One region of the Streptomyces sp. NPDC102270 genome, then DNA from elsewhere that is predicted to be linked to it. Evidence: riboswitches for the same ligand, from Rfam matches in the RefSeq annotation. Region 1 holds a riboswitch; each other region holds the start of a gene.
What was found. A riboswitch is a leader RNA that binds a small molecule or an ion and turns the genes downstream of it on or off. The one in region 1 is predicted to bind S-adenosylmethionine.

Region 1 (4,297 bases):
CCGCTCGCCCATGTCCCTGCCACCCACCCGGCCCCCGCGTTCCGGGGCAGGATCGGACGGGACGCGCGCAGTGGGCACTACGCCGTGCCGCGCCGCTACCGGCTCCACCTGGCCGCCGCCTGTGCCGACGGCCTGCGCATCGCCGTCGTGCACAGCCTGCTCGGCCTCGACGACGTCTGTCCCGTGACCTTCCTGGACCCGGTCCCCGACTGTCCGGACGGGGGGCATTCCGCGCTGCGCCCGTTGTACGAGGCCAGCGCGCACCGGTACACCGGCGCGGCCGTCGCGCCGGTGCTCAGCGACGACTGGTCGGGGCGGATCGTCAGCACCCACGCCGCCGACATCACCCGTGACCTCGCCCGGCACTTCGGCGGCGGCCGTCCGGCGCTGTACCCGTGCGGAGCAGAGTCGGAGACCGACGCCGTCGAGCGGATGGGCAGGGCCATCGAGCAGGCCGCACAGCAGGCCGGGTCGGCGGGCGGCGACGACGCGGACCGCGCCGCCGCGCTGGAGCGACTGCTGGGCACCTTGGGCTCGTTGGAGCGCTGGCTGGAAGGCCGCGCGTATCTGATTCGGGATCACATCACGGCGGCCGACGTCGAGTTGTGGGTCACGCTGGTGCAACTCGACACCGTGCACCGCGACCACCTCGACGCCGCCGCGGTCCAGCGCATCGCCGACCACCCCACCGTGTGGGCCTACGCCCGCCGGCTGACCGCCCACCCGGCCTTCGGCACCCACCTCGACCTCGACGGCATCGCCCGCCGGCACCACGCCCATTGCCGGGGCCTGGAGGCCGCCGGGGCCGCCGTACAGATTCTGGACTGGGCCTCGCACACCGCCCGCACGTCCTGACCGTTCCAATTGCTGGACCAGGATTGACATTCGTTCGGGCATTTGTCTTAACTACGGCCCAGAACGGTCATGAGTGTCAGCGACAAGCCCTGGCTTGCTGACCGGCAACCCTCGCTCGGCGGTGGGGTGCCCCAGGTGACGACCGGACCGGACGACGTTTCGGTAAGCGCGAGGGCCCCAGGGGCCGGAAGAGCACGGTGACGGACATGTACGCAGTCTCCAGGACGGCCACGCGCCGCTCCCCGGGCTGCGTACAGCCGTACACAAACGTGCTCGTGGCCGACCGGAGCGTCGATCTGCTCCGCGTGAGCAGCGCACTGTGTACCGCACCGGGCCGCGCCCGCTGTCGGGGCTGACGTTCCGCCTCCGCAGCCCCCGCGTTCCTGACGAGCACCGCCTTCGCGGTGTGCCGTCGTCCGCCCAACCCCCGGTGCCCGAGCATCCCGTACTGCCGTCGAAGTACGCCGTGTTCGCCGTGCCCCAGGGGGAACCCGACTCCGCCGGAGCCCCCTCATGAGTGAACCCCCAGGCGCCGCAGTGTCCGTCACCGAGGCACCGCCGCAGCCCGACACCCCGTCAAAGCCGCTCGCGGCGCAGCGAGTTCTGCCCCTGCGGCGACCGGGTCGCTGGATCGCCACCGCCGTCGTCCTGGTCCTGACGGCCCAGTTCGTCCACGGCCTGGTGACCAACCCGTTCTACCAGTGGGACCGGTTCGCCTACTGGTTCCTGCGGCCGACCGTCCTCGACGGGCTGGTCATCACCCTGGAAGTCGCCGCCTACAGTGCGGTGCTGGGCCTGCTCGGCGGCATTCTGCTCGCCCTGGCCCGGCTCTCGAAGAGCCCGGTGCTGCGGGCGGTGAGCTGGACCTATGTGTGGGCTCTGCGCTCCATTCCCCTGATCGTCCTCCTGCTGTTCCTCTACAACTTCAGCGCCCTGTACAAGACGCTGAGCGTGGGCGTCCCCTTCGGGCCGGCCTTCTTCTCCTTCGACGAGTCCCGGCTCGCCACCGACATGGTCATCGCGGTGATCGGCCTCAGCCTCAACGAGGCCGCCTACGCCGCGGAAGTGGTCCGTGGCGGCATCCTCTCCGTCGACCAGGGACAGCACGAAGCGGCCTCGGCCCTCGGTCTGCCGAAGGGCTACCAGTTCCGCAGGATCGTCTTCCCGCAGGCGTTGCGCTCGATCACCCCGAACTACGTCAACCAGCTCATCGGCCTCATCAAGAGCACCTCGCTGGTCTTCTACGTCTCCCTGCTCGACCTGTTCGGCACCGTGCAGTCCATGGGCTCCACCTACCCCGGAGACATCGTGCCGCTGCTGCTGGTCGCCACCGTCTGGTACCTGATCCTCACCAGTGCCGTCTCCGTCGTGCAGTTCTATGTCGAGCGGTACTACGCCCGCGGCGCCACCCGCTCCCTGCCGCCGACACCGCTCCAGAAACTGCGCGCCGGTCTCACCGACCTCACGGCGCGTGTCCGCAGGGAGACCGCGATATGACCGTCACCGACATCACCCCCGTCGCGCTCGAAGTGCACGGCGTGCACAAGTGGTACGGCACCCACCGGGTCCTGGACGGGGTCGACCTGACCGTGCGGCCCGGCGAGGTCACCGTGATCCTCGGCCCGTCCGGCTCCGGGAAGTCCACTCTGCTGCGGGTCGTCAACCACCTGGAGAAGCCGGAGATCGGCTATGTCAGCGTCAACGACGAGCTGATCGGCGTCCGCCGGCAGGGCGACCGGCTGAAGGAGCTCAGCGAGCGCGCCATCCTGGCCCAGCGCAGCCGCATCGGGTTCGTCTTCCAGAACTTCAACCTCTTCCCGCACCTGACCGTCCTCGACAACGTGGCCGCCGCGCCGGTGGCGACCGGCAAGCTCGGCAGGGCGCAGGCGCGGGAACTGGCCCGCGAACTCCTCGGCCGGGTCGGGCTCGGCGACCGGACCGGCGCCTACCCCCGGCAGTTGTCGGGAGGCCAGCAACAGCGCGTGGCCATCGCCCGCGCCCTCGCCCTGCGACCGGGAGTGATCCTCTTCGACGAGCCGACCTCCGCCCTCGATCCCGAACTCGTCGGTGAGGTCCTGGCCGTCATCAAGGACCTGGCGACCAGCGGCACCACGCTCGTCATCGTCACCCATGAGATCGGTTTCGCCCGCGAGATCGCCGACCGGGTCGTCTTCATCGACGGTGGACGCATCGTCGAGCAGGGCCCGCCCTCCGAGGTCCTCGACCGGCCGCGCAACGAGCGGACCCGGGACTTCCTGAGCAAGGTCCTCTGAATCCCCTTCCCCACCTCCTGTTTCTCTCGACTCTCTCAACTCCTAAGGACAGCCATGCCCGTTCACCCCTCCCGACGCAGCCTGATACGCGGCATCACCGCGGCGACCACCGTCGCCACCCTTGCGGGCGGGCTCGCCGCCTGCGGCGGTGACAGCGACGCCGCCACCAGGACGACCGACAGCGCGGGCACGGTCACCGTGGGCCGCCTGTCCAACGGCGCCGCCAAGGAGACCACTCTCAAGGTCGCCGAAGTGAAGTCCATCAGCGCCGAACTGCCCGCCGCCGTGAAGAAGAGCGGCAAGCTGGTCATCGGTTCCGGCACCCTGCCCTCCGGTTCCCCGCCGCTGGGCTTCGTGGGCAGCGACCAGAAGACCCTCACCGGCTCCGAGAGCGACCTGGCCCGCCTGGTCGCCGCCGTCCTCGGCCTGAAGCCCGAGGTCAAGCGATTCACCTGGGAGAACCTCTTCGTCGGCATCGACAGCGGCAAGGTGAACGTCGGCTTCTCCAACATCACCGACACCGAGGAGCGCAAGCAGAAGTACGAGTTCGCCTCCTACCGCAAGGACGACCTCGCCTTCGAGACGCTCAAGACCTCGAAGTGGACCTTCGACGGCGACTACGAGGCCCTCGCGAGCAAGACGGTCTCGGTCGGCGCCGGCACCAACCAGGAGCGGATCCTGCTGGAGTGGCAGGCCAAGCTGAAGAAGGAGGGCAAGAAGCTCACCATCAAGTACTTCCAGGACAGCCCGAGCATCTACCTGGCCCTCGCCAGCGGCAAGATCGACGCCTACCTGGGTCCCAGCCCCAACTCCTCCTACCACGTCACCCAGACCGCGAGCACACCCAACGCGACCCGCATCGCGGGCCAGTACTCCGGTGCCGGCGAGACGCTCCAGGGCCTGATCGCCGCGACCGCCAAGAAGGGCAGTGGCCTCGCCAAGCCCCTCGCCGACGCGATCAACTACCTGATCGACAACGGTCAGTACGCCAAGTGGCTCGCCGCGTGGAACCTCTCCCACGACGCCGTCTCCAAGTCGGAGGTCAACCCGCCCGGGCTGCCGCTCGACAACTCCTGACCCACCGTCAGGAAGCCGCGCAGGACATCTTCCCGCCCGGCTCCCTCGCACGGGGACGCAGCACGGTCCGGCCCGGCCCCGGCCCACCGGGG
Region 2 (4,297 bases), on a different contig from region 1:
GTCGGGGGTGCCACGTACTCGACGCGGCTCTCCCGTTCCCCCGAGTCGTGCCCGGGAACCCAGCGCGCCCCGCTCCGCACGGTCTCGGGCTCCTTCACGGCACCGGGTCCGTACCACCCCGGCCGCAGGCTCTCGCGCAGCGAGGCCGTGGTGTGCCCCGCGGCCGCGACCAGCTCCGCGGGGGTCGGCCGGGCGCCGGGGTCGTCCCGCAGACACGCCTCCACCAGCGGCAGCTGCTCCTCCGGTACGGCGGACAGGTCCACGTCACCGGTCAGGATCCGCAGCAGAACGACTGAATCCTGCCCCTCGCCGAAGGGTTCCTTGCCGCCGGACGCGTAGGCGAGGACCGCGCCCAGGGAGAAGACGTCACTGGCCGGCACCACCTGGGCGCCGTTGCGGATCTGCTCGGGCGAGAGATAGCCGACCGAGCCGACGACCACCCCGGTGCGGGTCAGGGCCGTGCCTTCCAGGGCCCGGACGATCCCGAAGTCGATGACCCGGGGGCCGTCCGGCGCGAGCAGGATGTTGGAGGGCTTGAGGTCCCGGTGCACCAGCCCCTTGGCGTGGATCGCGGCGAGCGCCTCGGCGAGCGCGGCCGCCAGCAGCCGTACCGCGTCCGCGGGCAGCGGTCCCCGGTCGAGCACGGCGTCCCGCAGGTTGGGTCCCGCCACGAACTCGGTCGCCATCCAGGGACGGGCCGCCTCGGTGTCGGCGTCCACGACCCGCGCGGTGTAGGTGCCCGCCCCGCCGACGGTCTGCGCGGCCCGCACCTCGTGCCGGAACCGGGCACGGAAAGTGCGGTCTTCGGCGTGTTCGGCCCGTACGACCTTCACAGCGAGCCGCAGCCCGCCCCGCGCCTCGGCGAGATACACCTCGCCCATGCCGCCGGACCCGAGTCTGCCCAGGACCGCGTAGGGCCCGATGGCCGGCGGGTCCGTCTCGCGCAGCTCCTGCACCCCGTGCTCCCCCTGCTTTCCGTACGGTTGCTGAGGGGAGCGTATACGCGCGGTGGACTCCGGTCCGTCAGACGGCCGGGACGCAGCGGCCGTCCTCGGTGCGGTACGTCCACTTCGCACCGTCCGCGACCAGTTCCTTCACGGCCTGCACGAACCGCTCCACGTGCTCGTCCGGGGTGCCCGCGCCGAAGCTCACCCGGATCGCGTTGAGGGACTTCTCGCCGGGCGCGGCCTCGGGGGCACCGCACTCGCCCTGGGACTGCGGGTCGCTGCCGAGGAGGGTGCGCACGAGGGGGTGGGCGCAGAAGAGGCCGTCGCGGACGCCGATGCCGTACTCGGCGGAGAGGGCGGCGGCGAAGTGGGAGCTGTTCCAGCCCTCGACGACGAAGGAGATCACGCCGACGCGGGGGGCGTCGTCGCCGAAGAGGGACAGGACGCGGACCTCGGGGACCTCGGCGAGGCCCGCCTTCACCTTCTCGATCAGGTGCTGCTCGCGGGCGACCAGGGTGTCGAAGCCGGCCTCGGTCAGCGCCTTGCAGGCCGACGCGATGGAGTAGGCGCCGATGACGTTCGGGGAGCCGGCCTCGTGGCGGGCGGCGCTGTCGTGCCACTCCACGTCCACTCCGCCGTCCTCGCGCCGGGTGACCTTGCGGCTGGCGCCGCCGCCGACGAGGTAGGGGTCGGCGGCCCGGAGCCAGTCGGCGCGGCCGGCCAGGACGCCGGAGCCGAAGGGGGCGTAGAGCTTGTGGCCGGAGAAGGCGACCCAGTCGACGTCGAGGTCACGCACGCTCACCGGGTGGTGCGGGGCGAGCTGGGCCGCGTCGAGCACGATCCGGGCGCCGTGGGCGTGCGCGGCCGCCGCGAGTTCCCGTACGGGCCACAGCTCACCGGTGACGTTGGAGGCGCCGGTGACGCACACCAGGGCCGGGCCCCGGGGGTCCCGGTCGGCGAGGGCCTTCTCCAGGGTCTGGACGGCCTGGCGCGGGGTGCGCGGGGCGTCGAGGTAGCTGACCCGGGCGTCCTTCCAGGGCAGCAGGCTCGCGTGGTGCTCGGTCTCGAAGACGAAGACCTGACAGTCGGCGGGGAGCGCCGCGGCGAGGAGGTTGAGCGAGTCGGTGGTCGAGCGGGTGAAGATCAGCTGGTCGTCGTCGCGGCAGTCGAGGAACTCGGTGACGGTCCTGCGGGCGTTCTCGAACAGGTCGGTCGACAGCTGGGAGAGGTAGCCGGCCCCGCGGTGCACGCTGCCGTAGTAGGGGGCGTACGCCGCCACGTCGTCCCAGACCCGCTGGAGGGCCGGTGCGCTGGCCGCGTAGTCGAGGGCGGCGTAGGTGACTTCGCCGCCGGTGACCAGCGGTACGGTGACATCTCGTCCCAGAACGGGCAGGGGGGCACAAATGGTCTGGACGGCGGCAGCGGTGGAGACAGACATGGGGGACTCCCGTGAAAAGTGAAAGGTGAGAGGGGTGTGCGGAGGCGGGGCTCTGCGCCCTATCGCATTCGGTTGCTCACGGAAGACTCCTCGAACGACCAGGATCCCTGGCTCGTGAGGGATCCGCGCTTGCCGTAGACCTCGCTGCCTACGGCCTGGTCTTCACCCGGGGCACCCCGCCACGGACGGAGGGTTGCCGGACAGTCGGCCGGGGCCTCATGACTGTCACTCATGACCTGGTCAAAGAACGTACGGGAAATGATCGTCGTCCCGCAACCCGTGTCCGGATCGCGGGACGACACCCGGGTGGCCGCTACGCGTTGCTCGCGGCCACCCAGCGCTCCAGCGTCCGCTTCGCCGACCCCGAGTCGATCGCCTCGGCGGCCTTGTCCATCCCGGCCCTCAACTGCTCGGCCAGCGTCCCCGGACCGGGGTCCAGGGCCACCAGCGCGGCCGCCGAGTTCAGGAGTACGGCGTCCCGGACCGGGCCCTTCTCGCCGTCCAGCAGGCGGCGCGCGACCTCCGCGTTGTACACCGGGTCACCGCCCCGCAGGGCCTCCACCGGCACCAGGTCGAGGCCGGCGTCCCGGGGGTCGAAGCTCTCCTCGGTGACCTTGCCGTCGCGGACGATCCAGACGCGGGAGGTCGACGTGGTCGTCAGCTCGTCGAGGCCGTCGTCACCGCGGAAGACGAGGGAGGAGTGACCGCGCTCCGCGAAGACGCCCGCGACGACCGGCGCCATGCGGGGATCCGCGACCCCGACCGCCTGGGACCGCACGCGGGCGGGGTTGGTCAGCGGGCCGAGGATGTTGAACACCGTGCGGATGCCCAACTGGCCGCGGGCGGCGCCCGCGTGACGCAGCGCGGGGTGGAACTTGATCGCGAAGCAGAACGTGATCCCGGCCTCTCCGGCCACCTCGGCGACCCGCTGCGGGGTCAGCTCCAGGTTGACGCCGAGCTTCTCCAGGACGTCCGAGGCGCCGGACGCGGAGGAGGCGGCCCGGTTGCCGTGCTTGACGACCGTGGCGCCGGTGCCGGCCACGACGATCGCCGACATGGTGGAGATGTTGACGGTCTTGGCGCCGTCGCCGCCGGTGCCGACGATGTCCACCGTCCGCCCGGGGACTTCGATCACGTTGGCGTGCGCGTACATCGTCCGGACGAGTCCGTTGATCTCCTCGACCGTCTCGCCCTTGGCCCTGAGGGCGACCACGAAGCCGGCGATCTGCGCGTCGGTCGCCTCGCCCTGCATGATCCGGTCCATCGCCCACGCCGTCGCGTCGGCGCTCTGGTCACGGCCGTACAGCAGGGCGTTCAGTACCTCGGGCCAGGAACGGCCCGCCGCGGTGTCGCCTCCAGCGGGGGTCACAGCGCTCATGGGGCCGCTCCAGATGTCGTAGAAAAGTGTGCCCACACCCTATCCAGCGCGGAGCAGCGCAAAGGGCCCCGTCCGGCCTTCGGACGAACCCCTTCACCTCGGCCCCGCACGGCACGACCAGGGCCCTGTCCGGTGTGCAGGGCCGCCCTTCCACCACAGGCGGCCTGCTAACGGTTCGTCCTGGCGCGGAGTGACCGCAACCCCCCAGGGGCGCGGGGAACTGCGCGACCAGTCCCCACCGGCCCGCACCCGCCCCTCCTCGTGGCACGGCGAAGGGCCCGTCCGGGGTGTCGGACGGGCCCTACTACCGCGCGTGGCGAGCGCAGCGATCAGTGGTGGCCGTGGCCGCTCGTGATCTCCTTGTACTCCTCGACGGTGGGCTTGGCGATCTGGGACTCCTCGCCGTAGTACGCCTCGCTCAGCTTGGCGCGCAGCTTCTCGGAGCCCTTGACCTTGCGCTCGACGCCGTTGCCGTCGACCGTGGGGCCGATCTCGGCCGGCTTGTACTGCTCGTGCGCCGTGAGCGTGTGCAAC
Region 3 (4,297 bases), on a different contig from region 1:
CGTCCGTTACCGGGCATCACTCAAGGGACCGAGCCGCCGGACCGAGGACGGACACCCTCCACCCCGGCACCGACCTGCAACACACCTGCACGCGCTACCCAAGGCCCCACCGGAGCCGCACGGGCCGCCGCAGGCATCCAGGGGCGCGGGGAACTGCGCACCACACTCGCCCCCACCGGACCCGCAGACAAACACTGCTCAACCGCCGGAGGTACACGCATGCCGAAGGGCCCGTACCCATGACTCCCCATGGGGTACGAGCCCTCCGAAGAAGAACGAAGAACGACGCTGTTGTTACCCGGCGCGTGCTTCAGCCAGTCGCGAGACGGACCATGTCCGCCTGCGGCCCCTTCTGACCTTGCGAGATCTCGAACTCGACCCGCTGGCCCTCTTCAAGGGTGCGGTAGCCGTCCATCTGAATCGCGCTGTAGTGGACGAATACATCCGCACCACCGTCGACCGCGATGAAGCCGTACCCCTTCTCCGCGTTGAACCACTTGACGGTGCCCTGAGCCATGCCTAACTCCCCTATTACTGGCCCTTGCACGGATCCACACTTCATGGATCCGGGTCAGACCTCACCCCCCACATGGTTGGGGGCGTGCGCCGGAACGCGTCGACCGCGGCTGAATGTATCTGTCCAACTGCCGTCTGCAACAGGTCAATCGGACGAGAATTCTGGACGGAAGGGGTCCGGAATGTAGTGAGAATTCACCCGAATTCGGGGCAAGTCGGGCCCCATAAAAGGAGCATAAGACGCAAAGAACCCACACATTTTGGCTACTTCTCGTCGCATCCGAAGTCGGAACTCATATGCGTCCGGCATGAAGGAAGTAGCAGGTTCCCCAACTGTACCGTGCTCAACCATAGAGAATTGCCCCCTCCGCTTCTCTCGCGGAGAGGGCAATCGGATGAACACTCGGTAATTTCTGTTACCGAAGGTAATGACCAGTCATACGGTCACCCGCCGGCGACCGCCGGGATGATGGAGACACCGGCCCCGTCGGGCGTCACCGTCTCCAGCCCCTGCTCGAACCGCACATCGTCGTCGTTGACGTACACATTCACGAACCGCCGCAGCTTGCCCTGGTCGTCGAGAACACGCGCCGCGATACCGGTGTGGTTCTTCTCCAGATCGGCGATGACCTCGGCGAGGGTCCCACCCTCGGCCTGCACCTCGGCCTTGCCGCCGGTGTAGGTGCGCAGGATGGTGGGGATGCGGACGTTGACGCTCATGCGAGGCCAGCCTCTCGGAAAGAGTCCAGATTCGGACGGATCGTGGCGGTGAGCCCGGTACCGGCCACCGCGTCCAGGGTCTTGAGACCGTCGCCGGTGTTCAGCACCACCGTGGTCTTCGTCGGGTCGAGGACGCCGTTCGCGATCAGCTTGCGGGTCACACCCACCGTCACGCCACCCGCGGTCTCCGCGAAGATCCCCTCGGTCCGCGCCAGCAGCTTGATCGCGTCGACGATCTGCTCGTCGTTCACGTCCTCCACCGCACCGCCGGTACGACGCGCGATGTCCAGCACGTACGGACCGTCCGCGGGGTTGCCGATGGCCAGCGACTTGGCGATGGTGTCCGGCTTCTGGGGGCGGACCACGTCGTGCCCGGCCTTGTACGCCACCGACACCGGCGAGCACCCCTCGGCCTGCGCGCCGAAGATCTTGTACGGCCTGTCCTCGACGAGCCCCAGCTTGATCAGCTCCTGCAGACCCTTGTCGATCTTCGTGAGCTGCGAGCCGGAGGCGATCGGCACGACCAGCTGGTCGGGGAGCTTCCAGCCCAGCTGCTCGCAGATCTCGTACGCCAGGGTCTTGGAGCCCTCCGCGTAGTACGGCCGCAGGTTGACGTTGACGAAGCCCCAGCCCTCGCCGGCCGGGTCGCCGATCAGCTCGGAGCAGAAGCGGTTCACGTCGTCGTAGTTGCCCTCGATGCCGACGAGCTCGCCGCCGTAGATCGCGGCCATGACGACCTTGCCCTGCTCCAGGTCGTGCGGGATGAACACGCAGGAGCGGAAGCCGGCCCGGGCCGCGGCGGCACCCACGGCGCCGGCCAGGTTACCGGTGGAGGAGCAGGAGAGGGTGGTGAAGCCGAAGGCGCGGGCGGCCTCGATGGCCTGCGCGACGACGCGGTCCTTGAAGGAGTGCGTCGGGTTGCCGGAGTCGTCCTTGATGTACAGGCCGCCGGTCACGCCGAGCTCGCGGGCGAGGTTGTCGGCCTTGACGAGGTGGGTCCAGCCGGGGTTGATGTTGGGCTTGTCGGCCACGTCCGCGGGGACGGGCAGCAGCGGGGCGTAGCGCCAGATGTTCGAAGGTCCCGCCTCGATGCGCTTGCGGAGCTCCTCGGTTTCGTAGGCCGAGAAGTCGTACGCGATCTCGAGCGGGCCGAAACACTCCTCGCAGGCGAAGACCGGGCCGAGCGGGACGCGGTGGCCGCATTCGCGGCAGCTCAGTGCCGCGGCGGGACCCAGATCGACGGAGTTCGTGGTGCTTGCAACAGTCTGCGCAGCCATGGAGGCGAGGCCCTTTCTCCTCATCTTCCTCACGACGCACTTCGCCGTGAGACGGATTTGGCACCTTCCCGAGTCGGGAGCCTCGCGGAGACGATCGTCAGCGATCGCTACGAGAACCGACTGGAGGGTTGCCGGGGCTTCATCGGGCCGTATCCCTCTGCCCCTCTGGATGAGCGGTATGAAGTTGTTAACGGCGGCCACCCAGGACATGCGATGGTCATCCGCGTTGTTCAAGACTGTAACCGAAGACCAGGACAGTTGAGAGAGACGTCCGAACCGCGAGATGACCTACCCAACAGCCGCTTCCAGCGGCGGGCACGCTAAGGAGCCGCGCACTGTGCTGAACGAAGTCGAGCGCTGGCTGGCCACCAGGTCCTGGTCCGCGACTGATCGCCCGCTCCACCGGATCATGGCCGCGAAGCGGAGTTCGGGACAGACCGTCAGTGTCGTCCTGCCCGCGCTCAACGAGGAGGAGACGGTCGGTGACATCGTCGCCGTGATCCGTCATGACCTCATGCAACAGGTCCCGCTAGTCGACGAGATCGTCGTCGTCGACTCGGGATCGACCGACCGCACGTCCGAGGTCGCGGCCGCGGCCGGCGCGCGGGTCGTCCACCGCGACGACATCCTCCCGCGCATGCCCGCCGTGCCCGGCAAGGGCGAGGTCCTGTGGCGCTCCCTGCTGGTCACCAGCGGGGACATCGTCTGCTTCATCGACGCCGACCTGAAGGAGTTCTCCTCGGACTTCGTCTCCGGCATCGTCGGCCCGCTGCTCACCGATCCCGGGGTCGACCTGGTCAAGGGCATGTACGACCGTCCCCTGGGCACTGAGTTGGATTCGCTCGCCTCCGGCAAGACCGCCGGGCAGGGCGGCCGGGTCACCGAGCTCATGGCGCGCCCGCTGCTGAACATGCACTGGCCGCAGCTGGCCGGTTTCGTGCAGCCGCTGGGCGGCGAGTACGCGGCCCGGCGCTCGTTGCTGGAGCAGCTTCCGTTCCCCGTGGGCTACGGCATCGAGCTGGGCATGCTGGTCGACGCCCTGCACCTGGTCGGTCTTGACGCCCTCGCCCAGGTCGACGTCGGGGTGCGCAAGCACCGCCACCAGGACGGCCAGGCCCTGGGCCGGATGTCCGCAGCGATCTACCGCACCGCCCAGCTGAGGCTGGCCCGCGGCCATATGATCCGGCCCGCCCTCACCCAGTTCGAGCGGGGCCGGGACGGCTTCGAGCCGCGGACGTACTCCGTGGACACCGAGGAGCGGCCGCCGATGGTGGAGATCGCGGAGTACGCGGAGCGGAAGGTCGCGTAAGTGCGCGGAAGTGCGCAACCGCACGTTTGAGCGTTTGGGGGCCGGGCTAGGTTGAGGCGTATGGCGTCAACCAACAGTGCTGCTCAGGTGCTGGTCGCGTCCAACCGCGGCCCGGTCTCGTACGAAGTGCGCGAGGACGGCTCGCTGCATGCCAAACGCGGTGGCGGCGGGCTGGTCTCGGGCCTGTCGGCGATCGGCTCCGACGCGGGCTCCCTGTGGGTGTGCTCGGCGCTCGGCGACGGCGACCGCGAGGCGGTCCGGCGGGGGGTCGGCGAGGCGGGGGTCCGCATGCTCGACATCCCGGCCGACGTGCACGCCGACGCGTACAACGGCATCGCCAACTCGGTGTTGTGGTTCGTCCACCACCTGCTGTATCAGACCCCGCTGGAGCCGTCCTTCGACGCGGAGTTCCGGCGGCAGTGGGCGTCGTACGAGACGTACAACCGCGCGTTCGCCGAGGCGCTGGCGGAGGAGG
Region 4 (4,297 bases), on a different contig from region 1:
GGCAGTCCGGCCCGGTCCGGGAGAACGTCTCGACGAGCAGCAGCCCCACCCAGAACGTCGGGACGGACACCCCGAGCGGAGGCAGTGACAGTAGCAGCTGCCGCAGCCAGCGCTGGGTTGTGTAGGTGGCCAGCACCGCCAGACCACCGCCGAGGTCCACCGCGAGCAGCAGCGCCGCGCCGGTCAACTGCAGGGTCTGCGGCAGCGCGTCGGTCAGCGTCGAGGCGACCGGGCGCCCGATGGACACCGAGTCGCCGAAGTCCCCGCGCACGGCCCGCCCCAGGGACTCGCCGTACTGCACCAGCACGGGCTTGTCGAAGCCGTACTCGTGCCGCAGGGCGGCGATCTGATGCGGGTCGACCTGCCCCGAGTCCATCCCGGCACTGGCCATCGCGGTGACCGGGTCGCCCGGCAGAAAGTCCAGCACCAGGAACGAGACCGTGTACGCCGCCCACAGCACGCCGACCGCCTGCGCGAGCCGTTTGATTACATAGCGGCGCATGCGTCAGCCGATCCAGGTGTCGTGCAGCTGGAGCCGGCTGGAGGCGTCGAAGTTCAGGTCGTGCACCTTCTTCGACACGCCCAGTTGGGTCTGGAGCTCCACGACCGGCACGTAGTAGGCGTTCTGCACGATCAACTGCTGTGACTGGCCGATCAGTTGCTTGCGCTTGGCGGTGTCCGTGGTCGCGGCCTGCGCGGCCAGGGCCGTGTCCAGGCCGCTCGTCGGCACGCGGTAGAAGTTGGCCAGCTTCGTGGAGAAGGAGCTGCGCAGGATGTCCGGGTCGGCACGGGTGACGTTTCCCCAGGCCGCGTCGTAGTCGCCCGACTGCAGCGTCGGCGCCAGCTGGGTTACCTGGAGCTGCTTGAGGGACACCTGGACGCCGACGGCCTTGAGCTGCTGCTGGATCAGCTCCAACGCGGGCTGATTGGTCGCGGCGTTGGGGATCCAGTCGATGGTCAGACTGAGCTTCTTGCCGTCCTTGGTGCGGATGCCGTCGCTGCCGGTCTTCCAACCAGCCGCGTCCAGCAGGGACTTGGCCTTGGCCGCGTCGGTCTTCAGGTCCGGGGCGAGGCTGGTGTAGTCGGGGGTGGTGTGGGCGAGGATGCTGGTGGCCGCCTGGGTGCCGGTCGGGAACACGGTGTCGGCGATCTGCCGGCGGTCGACGGCGTGCAGGATGGCCTGGCGCACGCGCGCGTCCTTCAGGATGGGCCGCGAGTTGTTGAGGCCGAGGCCGAACACGACGCCGGGGTTGGCCCGTCGCTGGAGGGTGACCTGGCCGCCCTTGAGCGCTGCCTCGTTGGCCTTGCCGACGCTGCTGATCGCGTCGACCTGGCCGGACTGGTGACTGCCCGCCCGTACACCGGCCTCCGATACGACCTTGAAGACCAGCTTGTCCAGGTAGGCCTCGCCCTTCTTGGTCCACAGCGAGGACCCCCAGGCGTATCCGGTGCGCTGGGCGAGGGTGAGCGACTGGTTCTGCACGTACTGCTTCAGCACGAACGGCCCGGAACCGGTCACGCCCTCACTGCACTTCTGCTGCGGGGCCTTCTTGACACTGGCCGAGGACTCGATGCCCAGCGAGTGTGTCGAAGTGGCTTGCAGGAACTGGGCGTTGGGCTGTTTGAACGTGACCTTGAGGGTGAGCGGATCGACTGCCGTGGTGCTCTCGACGCCGCTGAGATAGCCCTGGGCAAGGGTGCCGAGCGCGCCGAGCCGGGGCACCGCGTCGAAGTTGTCCTTGACCACCTGAGCGGTCAGCTTCGACCCGTCGCTGAAGGTGACGCCCGAGCGCAGATGGAAGGTGAACGTCGTGGCGTCGGAGCTGACGTCCCAGCTCTTCGCCAGCCATGGCACGATCTTGCCGGTTCGGGGTCCTGGTCCGTCAGGGAGTCCACGATCTGGCGCACCGAGTAGATGGTCTCGTTGCTGGCGACCTGCTGAGGGTCCACGCAGCCGGCGTCGGAGCCCACCGCGAAGGTCAGGGTGCCGCCGGACCCGGGCTGTCCGGTGCCGGTGCCGGAATCGCCGCCGCCCGATCCGCAGGCGGTCAGCAGAACACTGGTGGTGACAAGGGCGGTCCATGCCGCCCACCGGGCGGATCCGACATCGGGAAGTGCAGTCATGGAGGGCTTCTCCTACTCGTGTCACCCGGACGGATGCCGTACGCGGCATGGCCGTACGTGGGCGTGCGGCGGGGATCACGGGAAACGGGGCTCAAGGACAGACGGAGATCAGGCGCAGGCGGGCGCGGCGGCAGCGGGTGCCGAACGGCGAGCAGCGGGGGGAAGGTCCGTCAGGCCCGACACAGACAGCTGGTCGAGCGCTCGAGGTCGATGTGACGCCGGCGAGAGAGCCGGGAGAACACGGTGGCGTCGAGGAAGCGGACGCTGAGATCACCACCGTGCCGCATACCGGGCCTCCACATTTCCGGCCCCTGTCACGGGGCCACGCGCTTGCGGAGATCGTCGGTGATCCCGCCGGGCTTTCACCTGGAGCACCCCACCGCGGGGGAGGGTTGCCGGTCAGCGAGCCAGGGCTTGACGCTGACACTCAATGCCGTTCGTGATCGTACGGAGGGCTCTTGTCGTACGTCAATGCCGCAAATCGGCGTGCTGCGGGGGCAGTCGGGGCGGCTCACCGGGTCCGGCTCAGGAACCGCCGCGCTCGCGGGGGAGTTTCAGGCCGGCCTCGATCGCCACCGGCAGCCGGTTCTCGGCCGGGGGCAGCGGGCAGGTGGCCAGGTCCGTGTAGGCGCACGGCAGGTTCGCGGCGCGGTTGAAGTCCAGGACGACCGTACCGTCGGCGGTGGGCGGCTCCAGGGCGAGGGACCGGTTGGCGGCGTAGGTGGTGACCCCGGAGGTCGCGTCGGTGAACAGCACCATCAGTCGGCCGGCGCCATGGCCGGGGAACGCGGTCAGCGACAGCGGGCGCCCGTCCAGCTCGAACTCGATCCTGCCCGGAGCGTCGTACACATGCTCAAGGCCCTCGACCGCGGCGCCCACGGTGGTCGGTCGTGGTGTGTCGAAGGGGATGTAGCGGCCCGTCACGGACCAGCGCGGGTCGGGGGCGTAGGCGGGTGTTCCGGTGAAGGCCGTGCGCAGCGGCGCGTCGGGGTGCCGGGGGCGGACGATGTCGTGCCCGCCGCGCTTGGCGACCTCGATGACGGCGTCTCCCCATACGGCGTCGACGCCGGTGCGTTCGGGAAGCACGCCGAAGCGGTGTTCTCCGTGCACCGGCGTTCCGTCGACGAGCAGTTCCTCGCCGTCGTCGAGGTCCACGACCACCCCGTCCGGGCCGGTGCGCCACGCACCGGGCGCGTCCGGGAAGCGCTGCGGCCGGTCGTCGAGCCAGTGCAGGCCGGTGATCGACAGGAACCCGTGCGGGTCGGCGAGCCGGGCCTCCTGCGCGCGGTACCACTCCAGCCAGGTCTCGGTGAAGGCATGGAAGTCGGTCTTGGTGGCCTCGGTGGTCATGGGTTCTCCTTCGTCACGCGTGCGTGAGTGCGGGGTTCAGGGTGCCGGTGGGGTCGTCGACGGCCCCGGCGGTCGGACGCGTCGGGCGCTCCTCGCGCAGCCATGTCAGCCCGCCTGCCGTTGCTCCCGCGCGGAGCGGTGCGTGAGGGGAGCGCGCAGGCCGAGGTTCTCGCGCAGGGTGGTGCCGGTGTACTCGGTGCGGTAGATCCCGCGTTCCTGCAGTTCCGGGACGAGCAGGTCGACGATGTCGTCGAGGCCGTCGGGGATGAGGTACGGCGTGACGTTGAAGCCGTCGACCGCGCCGTGCCGCACGAAGTGGGCGAACTTGTCGGCCAGGCCGGACGGGGTGCCGACGTGCCCGCGCTGCGGGCCGAGCGCGATGACGGTCTCGCGCAGCGACCAGCCGTTGGCCTCCGCCTTCGCCCGCCACTCGGCCACGACCGCACGCGGGTCGGCGATGCGCCGGGCCCCGAAGGAGCCGTCGTTCTCGGCGACGACCGGATCCTCTTTCGGTAGCGGCCCGTCGGCGTCGCGGTCGGACAGGTCGAAGCCCCACAGCAGTCCGGCGATCCCCAGCGCCGTGGCGGGCGTGACCTGTTGGAGCCGGATCCAGCGCTTCTTCTCCTGCGCCTCCTCCTCGGTGGCGCCGATGATGATCTCGGTGCCCGGCAGGATCCGCAGGTCGTCGTCGGGCCGCCCGACCGCCCGCAGCCGGCGCCGGATGTCCTGAGCGAAGGCAAGGGCGTCGTCGAAGTCGTTGCCGTGTGCGGAGAAGATGACGTCGGCGTTGCGGGCGGCGAAGTCGCGTCCCTCACCGGAGTCA

Region 2: it holds a riboswitch for S-adenosylmethionine, as region 1 does, so the genes downstream of both, ACIRP7_RS33030 (aminotransferase class V-fold PLP-dependent enzyme) here and ACIRP7_RS24930 (amino acid ABC transporter permease) in region 1, are expected to answer to the same signal.
Region 3: it holds a riboswitch for S-adenosylmethionine, as region 1 does, so the genes downstream of both, thrC (threonine synthase) here and ACIRP7_RS24930 (amino acid ABC transporter permease) in region 1, are expected to answer to the same signal.
Region 4: it holds a riboswitch for S-adenosylmethionine, as region 1 does, so the genes downstream of both, ACIRP7_RS21945 (putative leader peptide) here and ACIRP7_RS24930 (amino acid ABC transporter permease) in region 1, are expected to answer to the same signal.

The regions. Positions count from the first base shown of each region.
Region 1 covers NZ_JBIWLX010000011.1:355,933-360,229, forward strand. The annotation lists gene ACIRP7_RS24925 (glutathione S-transferase C-terminal domain-containing protein) at 1-855, shown strand, start outside; SAM riboswitch class IV at 921-1,030, shown strand; gene ACIRP7_RS24930 (amino acid ABC transporter permease) at 1,369-2,352, shown strand; gene ACIRP7_RS24935 (amino acid ABC transporter ATP-binding protein) at 2,349-3,128, shown strand; gene ACIRP7_RS24940 (transporter substrate-binding domain-containing protein) at 3,183-4,205, shown strand.
Region 2 covers NZ_JBIWLX010000017.1:189,389-193,685, reverse strand. The annotation lists gene ACIRP7_RS33035 (PQQ-binding-like beta-propeller repeat protein) at 1-956, opposite strand, end outside; gene ACIRP7_RS33030 (aminotransferase class V-fold PLP-dependent enzyme) at 1,024-2,385, opposite strand; SAM riboswitch class IV at 2,506-2,622, opposite strand; gene trpD (anthranilate phosphoribosyltransferase) at 2,699-3,763, opposite strand; gene ACIRP7_RS33020 (cytochrome bc complex cytochrome b subunit) at 4,093-4,297, opposite strand, start outside.
Region 3 covers NZ_JBIWLX010000002.1:60,663-64,959, reverse strand. The annotation lists gene ACIRP7_RS03190 (cold-shock protein) at 311-517, opposite strand; gene ACIRP7_RS03185 (MoaD/ThiS family protein) at 961-1,236, opposite strand; gene thrC (threonine synthase) at 1,233-2,513, opposite strand; SAM riboswitch class I at 2,531-2,689, opposite strand; gene ACIRP7_RS03175 (glucosyl-3-phosphoglycerate synthase) at 2,851-3,822, shown strand; gene ACIRP7_RS03170 (trehalose-6-phosphate synthase) at 3,883-4,297, shown strand, end outside.
Region 4 covers NZ_JBIWLX010000010.1:60,549-64,845, forward strand. The annotation lists partial or broken gene ACIRP7_RS21930 (ATP-binding cassette domain-containing protein) at 1-20, opposite strand, end outside; partial or broken gene ACIRP7_RS21935 (ABC transporter permease) at 20-502, opposite strand; partial or broken gene ACIRP7_RS21940 (ABC transporter substrate-binding protein) at 506-2,124, opposite strand; gene ACIRP7_RS21945 (putative leader peptide) at 2,295-2,426, opposite strand; SAM riboswitch class IV at 2,446-2,559, opposite strand; gene ACIRP7_RS21950 (DUF1684 domain-containing protein) at 2,650-3,474, opposite strand; gene ACIRP7_RS21955 (NtaA/DmoA family FMN-dependent monooxygenase) at 3,580-4,297, opposite strand, start outside.